3 regions of the Brevibacterium sp. genome follow, and region 2 is predicted to be linked to each of the others. Evidence: riboswitches for the same ligand, from Rfam matches in the RefSeq annotation. Region 2 holds a riboswitch; each other region holds the start of a gene.
The links. Region 2 has a riboswitch for thiamine pyrophosphate ahead of thiO (glycine oxidase ThiO). Riboswitches for the same ligand answer to the same signal wherever they lie in the genome.

Region 1 (3,272 bases), on a different contig from region 2:
GTCCATGAGGAAGGTGCGGTTAAAGATGTGGTCGTGGCCGGAGACGACGAGGTCGATGTCATTGCGGGCCGCGACCGGTGGGATCGCCTTCCGCAGCCGCTTCACATCGAGATCGTTCCAATGTGTTGCCGTCGAATAGATCGAATGGTGAAACCCGAGCACAGTCCACCGCACCTGGCCACCGTGTTCGGCGACGACCTCGTCGATGAATTCGGCGTGGGCGTCCATGTCCGAACTGTTCGAGTTGATGTTGAGAAACAGGACTCCGTCTTCGATGAACCAGTAGTCACCGCCGGAGGTGATGATTCCGCCGCCGCCGTGGTCGTGGCTGACATTGGGTCGGTTGAAGTGCTGTTCGTAGGCTTTCGACGACACGTCGTGGTTGCCGATCGTCGTCGCCTGCGGGATCGTCCGGGTCGCTTCCGGGGCCAAGTACTGCGCATACTGCTCTTGGTTGCCGGCGGAGTTGACCTGGTCTCCCAGCGAGTAGAAGAAGCTCGGGTCGTCGGCAGTGGCCACGGCCGACGACAGGGTCCGGTCCCAACCGGTGGCATCGTCGGGATCTCCGCCTCCGGCGCCGACCTGGGGGTCGCCGAAGACGAGGAATTCGTCACCTCCTCCGGCAGATGCCATGGTGAACTGCTGCACCTCGGTGAACCCGTCCTCGTCGCTGCCGACCTGGTAGGCGTAGTCGGTGCCGGGTTCCAGGCCGGTCATGCTCGCATGGTTGTAGTGACGTTTGAGGTCGGTGGCAAGGCCGGAGTCTGTGGTCTCAGCCGCTGCCGCGTCGGCGGGAAGTTCGCGTCCCTCGAGTTCACTGACCGGCGCCCACCGGACCTCTCCCCCGCCGGAGTTCTCACTCATCCAAGAGAGGTCGCGCGTCGTCGGGTCGGCTCCGATCTGCAATACGGGATCGGTGATCGATTCGCTCCCCGCATCCCCCTCGGCGGGCGGGTCCGGCGGGTCCTGGCTCGCGGTCGAGCTCGGGCCGCCCGAGCCGAGAGACGGTTCGGCGCGCACGGGCACCGGGGCCGCCACGAGTGCGGCGAGCAGGGTGGCGGCGGACAGGGCACTGAGTGGTCGCTTGAGCCGATGCGTATTCACCCGCCCAGTCCTACCGATCAGCAGTGTCTGGTCGTTCTAAGGCTCGTCGACGAGACCGGGAACGGGAGGTGAATCGCCGATGACGACTCCCGGCCCCCGCGTCGCCTCCGCTCCCGGTTGCTGCTTCTCTCACCTGTTGTACAGTGGTGGCTACGACAGGGGAGCGCCGTCAGGGGCGCTGAGAGTGCAGAAGAAGCTGCAGACCCTCGAACCTGATGCGGTCAGTACCGCCGAAGGAAGTCGAGACTCTTCACCCCTCCTTGATATGAGGAGGCACAATGCCGAACACCACTACGCCGACCACCACCCCCACCCGTGCGCAAGCCTTCACCGCGGCACCGAAATCCAAGCAGTGGCGGGTCGTCGACTATGTCACCACCGCCGTGCTCGGCATCGCCGTGGGACTCGTCTTCTGGGTGCTCGCGCTGAGCTGGAAGGTTCTCGAACTCGCCTTCCAGGCATTCCCGCCGTCGATCGGCCTCATCGCCGGACTCTGGGTGCTGGCCGGTCCGCTGGCCGGTGCCATCATCCGCAAACCCGGTGCCGCACTCCTGTGCGAACTCATCGCCGCGACCGTCGAAGCCGTGCTCGGCTCCCACTTCGGGGCGACCGTTCTGCTCTCGGGTCTGCTGCAGGGCCTCGGTGCCGAACTCGTCTTCGCCGCCTTCGGCTACAAACGCTTCACCCTGTGGGTCACCGCCGCTTCGGGAGTGCTGGCCGCGGCGTTCATGGCCGTGAGCGAGAACATCATGTACAACGCCGAATGGCAGTTCGGCTTCCAGGCGATCTACGCGGTCTGCGCGATCATCTCCGGCCTCGTCATCTCCGGCATCGGCGCGTGGTATGCCTACCGGGCGATCGCGGCCACCGGGGCTCTGAGCTCCTTCGCCTCCGGCCGTCGCTGATGGCCCTGCCGATCACGGCCTCCGACTTCTCATGGACGCATACAGACCGTGAGGGGCCGGCAGTCGGTCCGCTCGACCTGCAGATCGCGGCCGGAGAGAAGGTGCTGCTGCTCGGCGCCTCCGGGGCCGGCAAATCGACGTTCCTCCACGCCGTTGCCGGTGTCCTGCCCGAGGAATCGGGTGAAGCCACCGGTGAACTCCTCGTCGGCGGTGAGAAACCGGATCCTCGCCGAGGCTGCACCGGGCTGGTCCTCCAAGATCCCGATTCGCAGGTGATCTTCTCCCGCATCGGTGATGATGTGGCGTTCGGGATGGAGAACCTCGGACTTCCGGCCGAGGCCATCGAGGCTCAGGTCCCCGAGTCCCTGCATGCGATGGGACTCGATCTGGCCCCGGAGCATCCGAGTGCTGCCCTGTCCGGTGGGCAGAAGCAGCGGCTGGCTCTGGCCGGGATCCATGCGATGGCCCCGGAGGTCATCGTCCTCGACGAGCCGACGGCCAATATCGATCCCGCCTCGGCGACCGAGGTCCGCGATGCCGTGCTCACCGTGCAGGCCGAGACACAGGCGACCATGCTCGTCGTCGAACACCGGGTGGAGCTGTGGATCGATCACGTCGACCGGGTCATCGTGCTCGGCCGCAAAGGCATCGCTGCCCAAGGTCCGCCCGAGCGGATCTTCACCGATTCGGACCTGACCGAAATGCTCATCGGCTGCGGCATCTGGATGCCGCAGGACTCCCCCACCCCGTGCCGAGGCGGGGCCGCAGGAATCGGTGGGACGTCGGGCCGCCTCGGCGAGGTACTGCTGCGCACTGATCGGCTCAGCGTTGCTCGACCGCGCATGGCCACCCCCGCCGCGACCGGCCTGGACCTGAGCCTGAGCGCCGGTCAGGCTCTCGGAATCGTCGGTGCGAACGGGGCAGGCAAATCGACCACGGCTCTGACCTTGGCGGGCCTGCTGCCCGAATTCTCCGGGCAGGTCCTCGCAGAGGCGGCCCTGCGGGAAGGAGCCAAACGGCCCCAGCCTTTCGCCTGGCCGTCGAAGCAGTTGGCGGCGCGCATCGGCATGGTCTTCCAGGAACCGGCACACCAGTTCCTCACCTCGAGCGTGGCGGCCGAACTCGAGCTGGGTCCCCGGCTGGCCGGGTGGTCTGCCGCCGAGTCGCAGTCTCGGGTGGATGAACTTCTTGCGGGACTCGGTCTCACCGGTTTGGCGCAGGCTCATCCGCAGAGTCTCTCAGGTGGGGAGAAGCGTCGCCTGT
Region 2 (3,272 bases):
TCGATAATTCCGTCGACGATCTGGAGCTTGAATCCGGGGACGTCGAGAGCCGCGGAGATTCGCGTGGGTACGGCCGCGGCGTGAAGGTCGCCGATGGTCATCACCGCAAGGTCGGTGAGCTGGACGACGGCTCCGTCCCTGATGGTGCCGACGATCTTGACGAACCCTCCGAGCACCTGCCCGGGGTACCTGTACTGCAGCTTCTCTATCTGGGCCATACCGTTGAGGAACGGGATGATCGTCGTCTGCTCGCCCACAGCCGGTCCGATATCGGCGATGACCGAGTCGAGGCCGCCTGCTTTGACCGCGACGATGACGAGGTCGAAGGTCTGTGGTGCGGCTGCGAGCTCCTCAGCGGTGATGACATCGACCTGATTCGTCCGATCATCACCGGGCGCAGTGAAGCGCAGTCCCTCCGTGCGGACCCTCGCGGCCCGTGCCTGCCGGAGCAGGAATGTGACATCGCGTCCGGCTTCCTGCAGATAGGTGCCGAACGCCCCACCGGTGGCCCCTGCCCCGGCGATGAGGATCGACAGGTCGGCACCTGCACCGGTTGTGTCGGATGCGCTGTCAGCTGCTGGGGTCATTCCAACTCCTCTTTGAGCTCCCGTGCGGCCGCAGCGGGGTCGTCTGCCGAGGTTATCGCACGGACGACGACGGCACGGTTCGCGCCCGCCTGCCGGATCGCGTCCAGCCTCTCCCCTGCCGCGATGCCGCCGATCGCGAACCACGGTTTGCTCGCCTCGGCGGCGGCGGCGGTCAGCAGTGCCGTCCCCACAGCGGCACGGCCGGGTTTCGTCGGGGTCTCCCAGACCGGTCCGACACAGAAATAGTCGGTCTCCGGGTCCGCCTCGGCGGCGAGCGCCTGCTCGAGGGAATGAGTGGAGCGTCCGAGGATGACGTCGGGCCCGAGCACGGCCCGGGCCTGACTGCTGGTGAGATCTCCCTGACCGACGTGGAAGACATCTGCGTCGGTCAGCAGCGCGACATCGGCGCGGTCGTTGACGGAGAAGAGTTTGCCGTGGCGTGCGGCGACATCCCTGAGGACTTCCAATGCTGCGATCTCGGCGCGGGCCTCGAGGCTCTTGTCCCTCAGCTGGATGATGTCGACTCCCCCACGGTAGGCGGCGTCGAGGAACTCGGCGAGGTCGCCTTGAGCGGTCCGGGCATCGGTGCACAGGTAGAGCGACGCTTCGGCCAAACGGGCCTGCCTCCAGGCTCTCTTCGTCTGCCGCGCTGCGGTGCGCGGTGGCATCTGTGTGGTCATGGTCATAGAGTAGAGGAGTTCGCGGGAGCCTCCCAACGAGGCTGAGAGGGCGTAAGGCCGACCGTCAGACCTGATGCGGATCATGCCGCCGGAGGGAGAAGCTGTGAGAGTCATCGTCGTCGGCGCCGGGATCATCGGCCTGTCCACGGCCTGGTATCTGCGCCGTCTCGGTGCCGAAGTCACCATCATCGATCCTGCCCCCGCCCAGGGGGCGAGCCATGCCGCCGCGGGGATGATCGCTCCCGCCGCCGAGGTGGTCTGGGGACAGACTCCCCTGTATCCGCTGATGCGGACCTCGGCTCAGATGTTTCCGGAATTCGCCGCCGAGGTGGCGAGCGCCGCCGGCACCGATCTCGGTTTCACAGATGCCGGGACCTTGGTGTGTGCGGGTGACCGGGCTGATCTGCAGGCTCTGCGGGAACTGCGCGAAGCACAATCGCGATCGGGTTTCGCCACCGAGCTCATCACCGGCAGTGCTGCCCGCCATATCGAACCGTCGCTGTCGCCTGCCGTGGCCGGGGCTGTGAACATTCCCGGTGATCACTCGATCGATCCGCGTCGTGTATCGGCGGGACTGCTGTCTGCGCTTGCGGCTGGTTCAGAGTCGCTGCTCATCCGGCAGCGAGTGGCCGAGCTGCTGGGGGATGGTGCGGCGACAACCGGCGTCACACTGGGAGACGGACGCCGGTTGGAAGCCGATCAGGTGGTCGTCTGCGCCGGCAGCGCCACCACCGAGATCGCCGGTGCCCCGCCGCTGCCGATCCGGGAAGTCTGGGGTGATGTGCTGCGCTTGCGTGCCCCCGCCGAGGCGACTCCCCTGCTGAATCGGACCATCCGCGGGTTGGTCAACGGTCGCCCCGTCTACCTGGTCCCACGCCCCGACGGTGAGATCGTGCTCGGTGCCAGTTCCCGTGAGGACGGGCTCTCCGGCACCCCTGCCGGGGCGATCCACCGGCTGCTCTCTGACGGGCAGCGATTGGTCCCGGGCATCCTCGACGCGGAGATCACCGACATCACCACCCGAGCCCGGCCCGGCTCGCCCGACGACCTGCCGATGATCGGGCGCATCGATCCCGGCTGCGTCGTGAGCACCGGCTACTTCCGCCATGGCATCCTCTTGGCCCCGTTCGGCGGCCGGCTCGGCGCCGAGCTCGCCCTGGGTGCTGCCTCCGACTGGCCTCCTGACGGGACGCTCGAGTCCGTGTCCCCACTCCGCTTCACCACAGACCACACCACCGCCTACCCGATGAGGAGCAACTCATGACCGATCGCGACCACCCACCGACCATCGTCCTCAACGGCGACAATCATGAGCTGCCGGGTGCCACCTCGGCGCTCGACCTCATCGCCGAGGTCACCGGACGGGAGCTGAATCCCGATGGGACACCGGCCGACGGCGGACGCTTAGGGCTGGCCCTGGCCGTCGACGGCGAGGTCATCCGTCGCGGTGCCTGGTCCGGGTTCGCCCTGGCCGACGGGCACACCGTCGACATCGTCACCGCAGTGCAGGGAGGCTGAGATGAGCTGGATGGTCGATGACGTGGAGATGTCGTCTCGCCTCGTGATGGGCACGGGTGGGGCGAGTTCCCTGAGCATCCTCGAAGACGCCCTCGTGGCCTCGGGAACCGAGCTGACCACGGTGGCGATGCGCCGCTTCGACGCCGAGTCCCGGGACTCGGTGTTCACCATGCTGCAGCGTCTGGGAATCCGGGTGCTGCCGAACACCGCCGGCTGCTATACGGCCCGTGATGCCGTGCTCACCGCCCGACTGGCCAGGGAGGCCCTGGAGACGAACTGGGTGAAGCTCGAGGTCATCGCCGATGAGGACACCCTGCTCCCGGACCCCGTCGAGCTCTTCACCGCCGCCGAGGAGCTCGTCCTCGACGGGTTCACGGTCTTCGCCTATACGAACGATGATCCGGCTCTGGCGAAACGTCTGGAGGATGCCGGGGTGGCCGTGGTGATGCCGGCAGGTGCTCCGATCGGCAGTGGGCTGGGCATCCTC
Region 3 (3,272 bases), on a different contig from region 2:
GTATTCCGTCGGGTCGAGCGGACAATCGAAGGGCACGTGCGCATACGTCCACAGTGGGCGCAGGCCGTTCACCTCGCGTGATGGGTCGAACACGGTGGGGTCGGAGACGAGGCAGACAGGATCGGCCGGCATGCGGCCGTTCGTCACCTGCGCCTCGGCGGCGGCCATCTGCGCCCGTGAGCCGCCGACATGGATGGTTCCGGCGCGCCCCACCTCAGGGTCGGACCAGGGGACCGGCCCATTGAGGACGAAATCGACCTTCGCCGCGGCATTGCCCTGTTTGAACCCCCGCAGGCTCTTGTCGACCTGGTCCGGCAGCAGGCCGGAGAAGATCTGCGCCGCGCCCAACGCCGAGGTGTCGAGCAGATAGGCGCGGGCCTTGGGCAGGTCTGTGACGTGGGTGATCGGGGAGTTTGCGTGCACAGTGCCGCCGTGGGCTTCGAGATCGGCGACGAGGTGGTTGATGATCGCCTGGGATCCGCCGATGGGGGAGGGCCAGCCTCCGGCGTGGGCGACGGTCGAGAGCATCGTGGCCGTGGCCGCGGTGCCCATGGCAGGCAGCCCGCCGATCGCGTGCGCGGCGACACCGGTGAACAGGGCCTGGGAGGATTCGTGGGAGAGAGGAATGTTCCAGGCAGGACTGGCCTGGCTCAGCAGTCGGAGACCGAATTTCACGATGTTCGCGATGCCTGGAACGTCGCGCAGGGTCTCGGGCACGGAGCGTTTGTCACCGAGGGAGAGCCAGATCGCGTCATCGACACGTTCGAGGAGCGGTGCGAAGAATCGCCGCCATTCGGGTCCTGCCTCGCCGAGGCGGTCGACCGTCTCATGGAGATCGTGGAAGGCCAGCGCGGCGGGCTTGTTATCCAGCGGTTGGGCATAGGAGATATCGGGAGTCGTCAGCTCCATGCCGCGAGCGCGCAGGTCGAAGTCGACGAAGAAGGGACTGGCGATGGCCAGTGGGTGGACGGCCGAGCAGATGTCGTGAGTGATGCCTGGGGCCAGCCCGAGGTCGAGGGTGCGGGCACCGCCGCCGATCGTCGGCTGAGCCTCGAACACTTCGACACTCAGCCCGGCGCGGGCCAGGGTGACCGCGGCGGCCATGCCGTTGGGACCACTTCCGACGACGACTGCATCAACACCAGTGCTCATGTGGCCAGTCTAGGTCAGTGAGGTGGACGGCTGCGGAGTGCAGACCCTGGAAGCTCAGTTGTCGTACACGTTGTCGAAGAAGGCGCATTCGAGATCGACGGCCCGCTGCCAGACGCGGGTGAGGGACTCAGCCTTTGAGCTCTGGTCGTCGGCTGCCTGGAATACGCGCTCGAGCTCATCGACGAGGAACTGCACCCACCCGCGGAAAGCCTCGCCTCGGTGGAGGTCGATCCATCCTCGGTGAACCTGTCGCTGCGGCATTTCCTCACCGGACTCGGCCCAGTCGAGATAGAGCCATTCGGCGACGACGAGGACGACGAGCAGCTGCGGATACGACGCCGAAGCGACGGAGTCGTCCATGAGATCGCGGAACCCAACCGTCGGGGCGGTTAGTTCCGGGTGGAGGTAATCGGCTGGATCGATTCCCAATTCGGCGAATGAGTCGACGAAATAGGTGTCCTCATCGGCGACGAGCATTCCCAGTTGTCGAGCGAACCGCAGCTTCGCCTCGAGTTCATCGGCGTGGGCGACGCACGCGCCGAGCATGGACAGAAATGACTCGAAGAACTGATAATCCTGCACCAGATAGTCGCGCATCACGGCGTCGTCGATGCTGCCTGCGAAGAGCTCCCGGACGAATCTGTGGTCGACCGCCGCCGCCCATTGTCTGCTCGTCGAACTCATCAGCTCGGACACCGCTCCGTAGGCGGCCACCTCGATCGATGCACCGATGCCTGTGGTTGTCATCGTTGTTCCACTCCCTCCGCCGGTACTCACCGGATCAGGTTCAAAGGGTCTGCTCTCGCACTCTCAGCGCCTGTTGATCGGCGCTCCCCTGCAGCGCTTCGACACTATCACCAAGGTAAGGAGAGTTGTCAGTAGGACCGGATCAGGTTCGGCCGGTCCAGGTCTCGATTGTCGAATACCCATGTCGCCTTCTCCCGCGGAGACGCCTCAGAGAAGTACAGTCGTTGACCGCGGACATAGCGATGATTCGATGTGGCCTCGGGATCGGCATCGAAGGCTCCGGCAAACCGCTCGTTCCCTCGTGGGACCGAGACTTCAAACGGAACATCGACCCACACGCTCGCATCCCATCGATCCACAAGCTCGGGACGGTGGAGGAAGATTCCCTCGATGAGGAGGACACAGTCGTTCGGCAGACTCAGAGGCTCCGGAGCAATCGGCCGATCCTTGTCGACGTCCCACACAGCTGGAACGACCGAGTCGCCTCGTCGAAATGGTTCGACGACGGACTCGACGAATGCTCCGTAGTCATAGGAACGGCGATAGAAGGTGTCTGGCCCCGTGCCTTGGGCGTAGCGGATCGCCCGAGCGTGGTGGAAGCCATCGATGCGGATGGCGGTGACCCGGCGGCCGGAAACATATCCAGGTACGTCCGCAGCGGTTTTGGCCAAATTCACGAGCTCGTGAGCGAGCATCGTCTTCCCGGCCCCATCGACCCCGTCGAGGGCAATGAGCGCACGATGCCCCGGCCGGACTGCGCGGAGCTCAGCCAGCAGGTTTCGTAGGGCCGTGCCCCGGGAACTCACCGGGCTACGGACCCGGCGGGGGATAGCGACTGCGTGGCCGCCTCGGCGAGGGTGTACGCCACGTACTCCGCGATACGGTCCGCGGCAGGCTGACTACCCGCCGACTTTTCGGCGGACTCGACGGACGGGTTGTAGTTCGTGTTCGTGTTGATGTCGTAGACGACCTGACGGCCGTCGGCGGTCTCGATGAACTCGACGCCGGCGATCTCGATGCCGAGGTCGGCCACCAGCGTCTCGAGCCGAGCGATGAGCGGTGTTCCGGCCGTGATCTCCTCACGGCGGTCGAACTGGGGGACCGCCTCGACCTCGGGATCAGCCCCGGCGCCCGGAATCGTGCAGGCATCGGCCGGGCACAGCTCGAACGACCCACCTGAGACGTCGACGCGCACCGCATAGTGGAAGCGTCCGCCGATGAACTCGGCACGGGTGATGAACGGCTGGGCAGGCTGCACATACTCCTGGACGAGGGTGATGCCGTCGATCGGCGCGTTCGCACCACCGGGCGCGAACTCGTCGGCGACCGCCTCGAGCTCGGCGTGGGAGTCGAAGCGACGCACACCGAGGCCC

Region 1: linked by a shared signal. The riboswitch ahead of ACTIIH_RS07060 (ECF transporter S component) and the one ahead of thiO (glycine oxidase ThiO) in region 2 are both predicted to bind thiamine pyrophosphate.
Region 3: linked by a shared signal. The riboswitch ahead of ACTIIH_RS14490 (TenA family protein) and the one ahead of thiO (glycine oxidase ThiO) in region 2 are both predicted to bind thiamine pyrophosphate.

The regions. Positions count from the first base shown of each region.
Region 1 is NZ_JBQDYQ010000018.1:3,264-6,535, forward strand. It holds gene ACTIIH_RS07055 (fibronectin type III domain-containing protein) at 1-1,104, opposite strand, end outside; TPP riboswitch at 1,252-1,360, shown strand; gene ACTIIH_RS07060 (ECF transporter S component) at 1,383-2,009, shown strand; gene ACTIIH_RS07065 (ABC transporter ATP-binding protein) at 2,009-3,272, shown strand, end outside.
Region 2 is NZ_JBQDYQ010000002.1:20,540-23,811, reverse strand. It holds gene ACTIIH_RS00870 (ketopantoate reductase family protein) at 1-587, opposite strand, end outside; gene thiE (thiamine phosphate synthase) at 584-1,267, opposite strand; TPP riboswitch at 1,279-1,381, shown strand; gene thiO (glycine oxidase ThiO) at 1,371-2,531, shown strand; gene thiS (sulfur carrier protein ThiS) at 2,528-2,785, shown strand; gene ACTIIH_RS00850 (thiazole synthase) at 2,787-3,272, shown strand, end outside.
Region 3 is NZ_JBQDYQ010000072.1:4,278-7,549, forward strand. It holds gene ACTIIH_RS14485 (phytoene desaturase family protein) at 1-1,152, opposite strand, end outside; gene ACTIIH_RS14490 (TenA family protein) at 1,207-1,899, opposite strand; TPP riboswitch at 1,894-1,999, opposite strand; gene ACTIIH_RS14495 (uridine kinase) at 2,028-2,705, opposite strand; gene ACTIIH_RS14500 (hypothetical protein) at 2,702-3,262, opposite strand.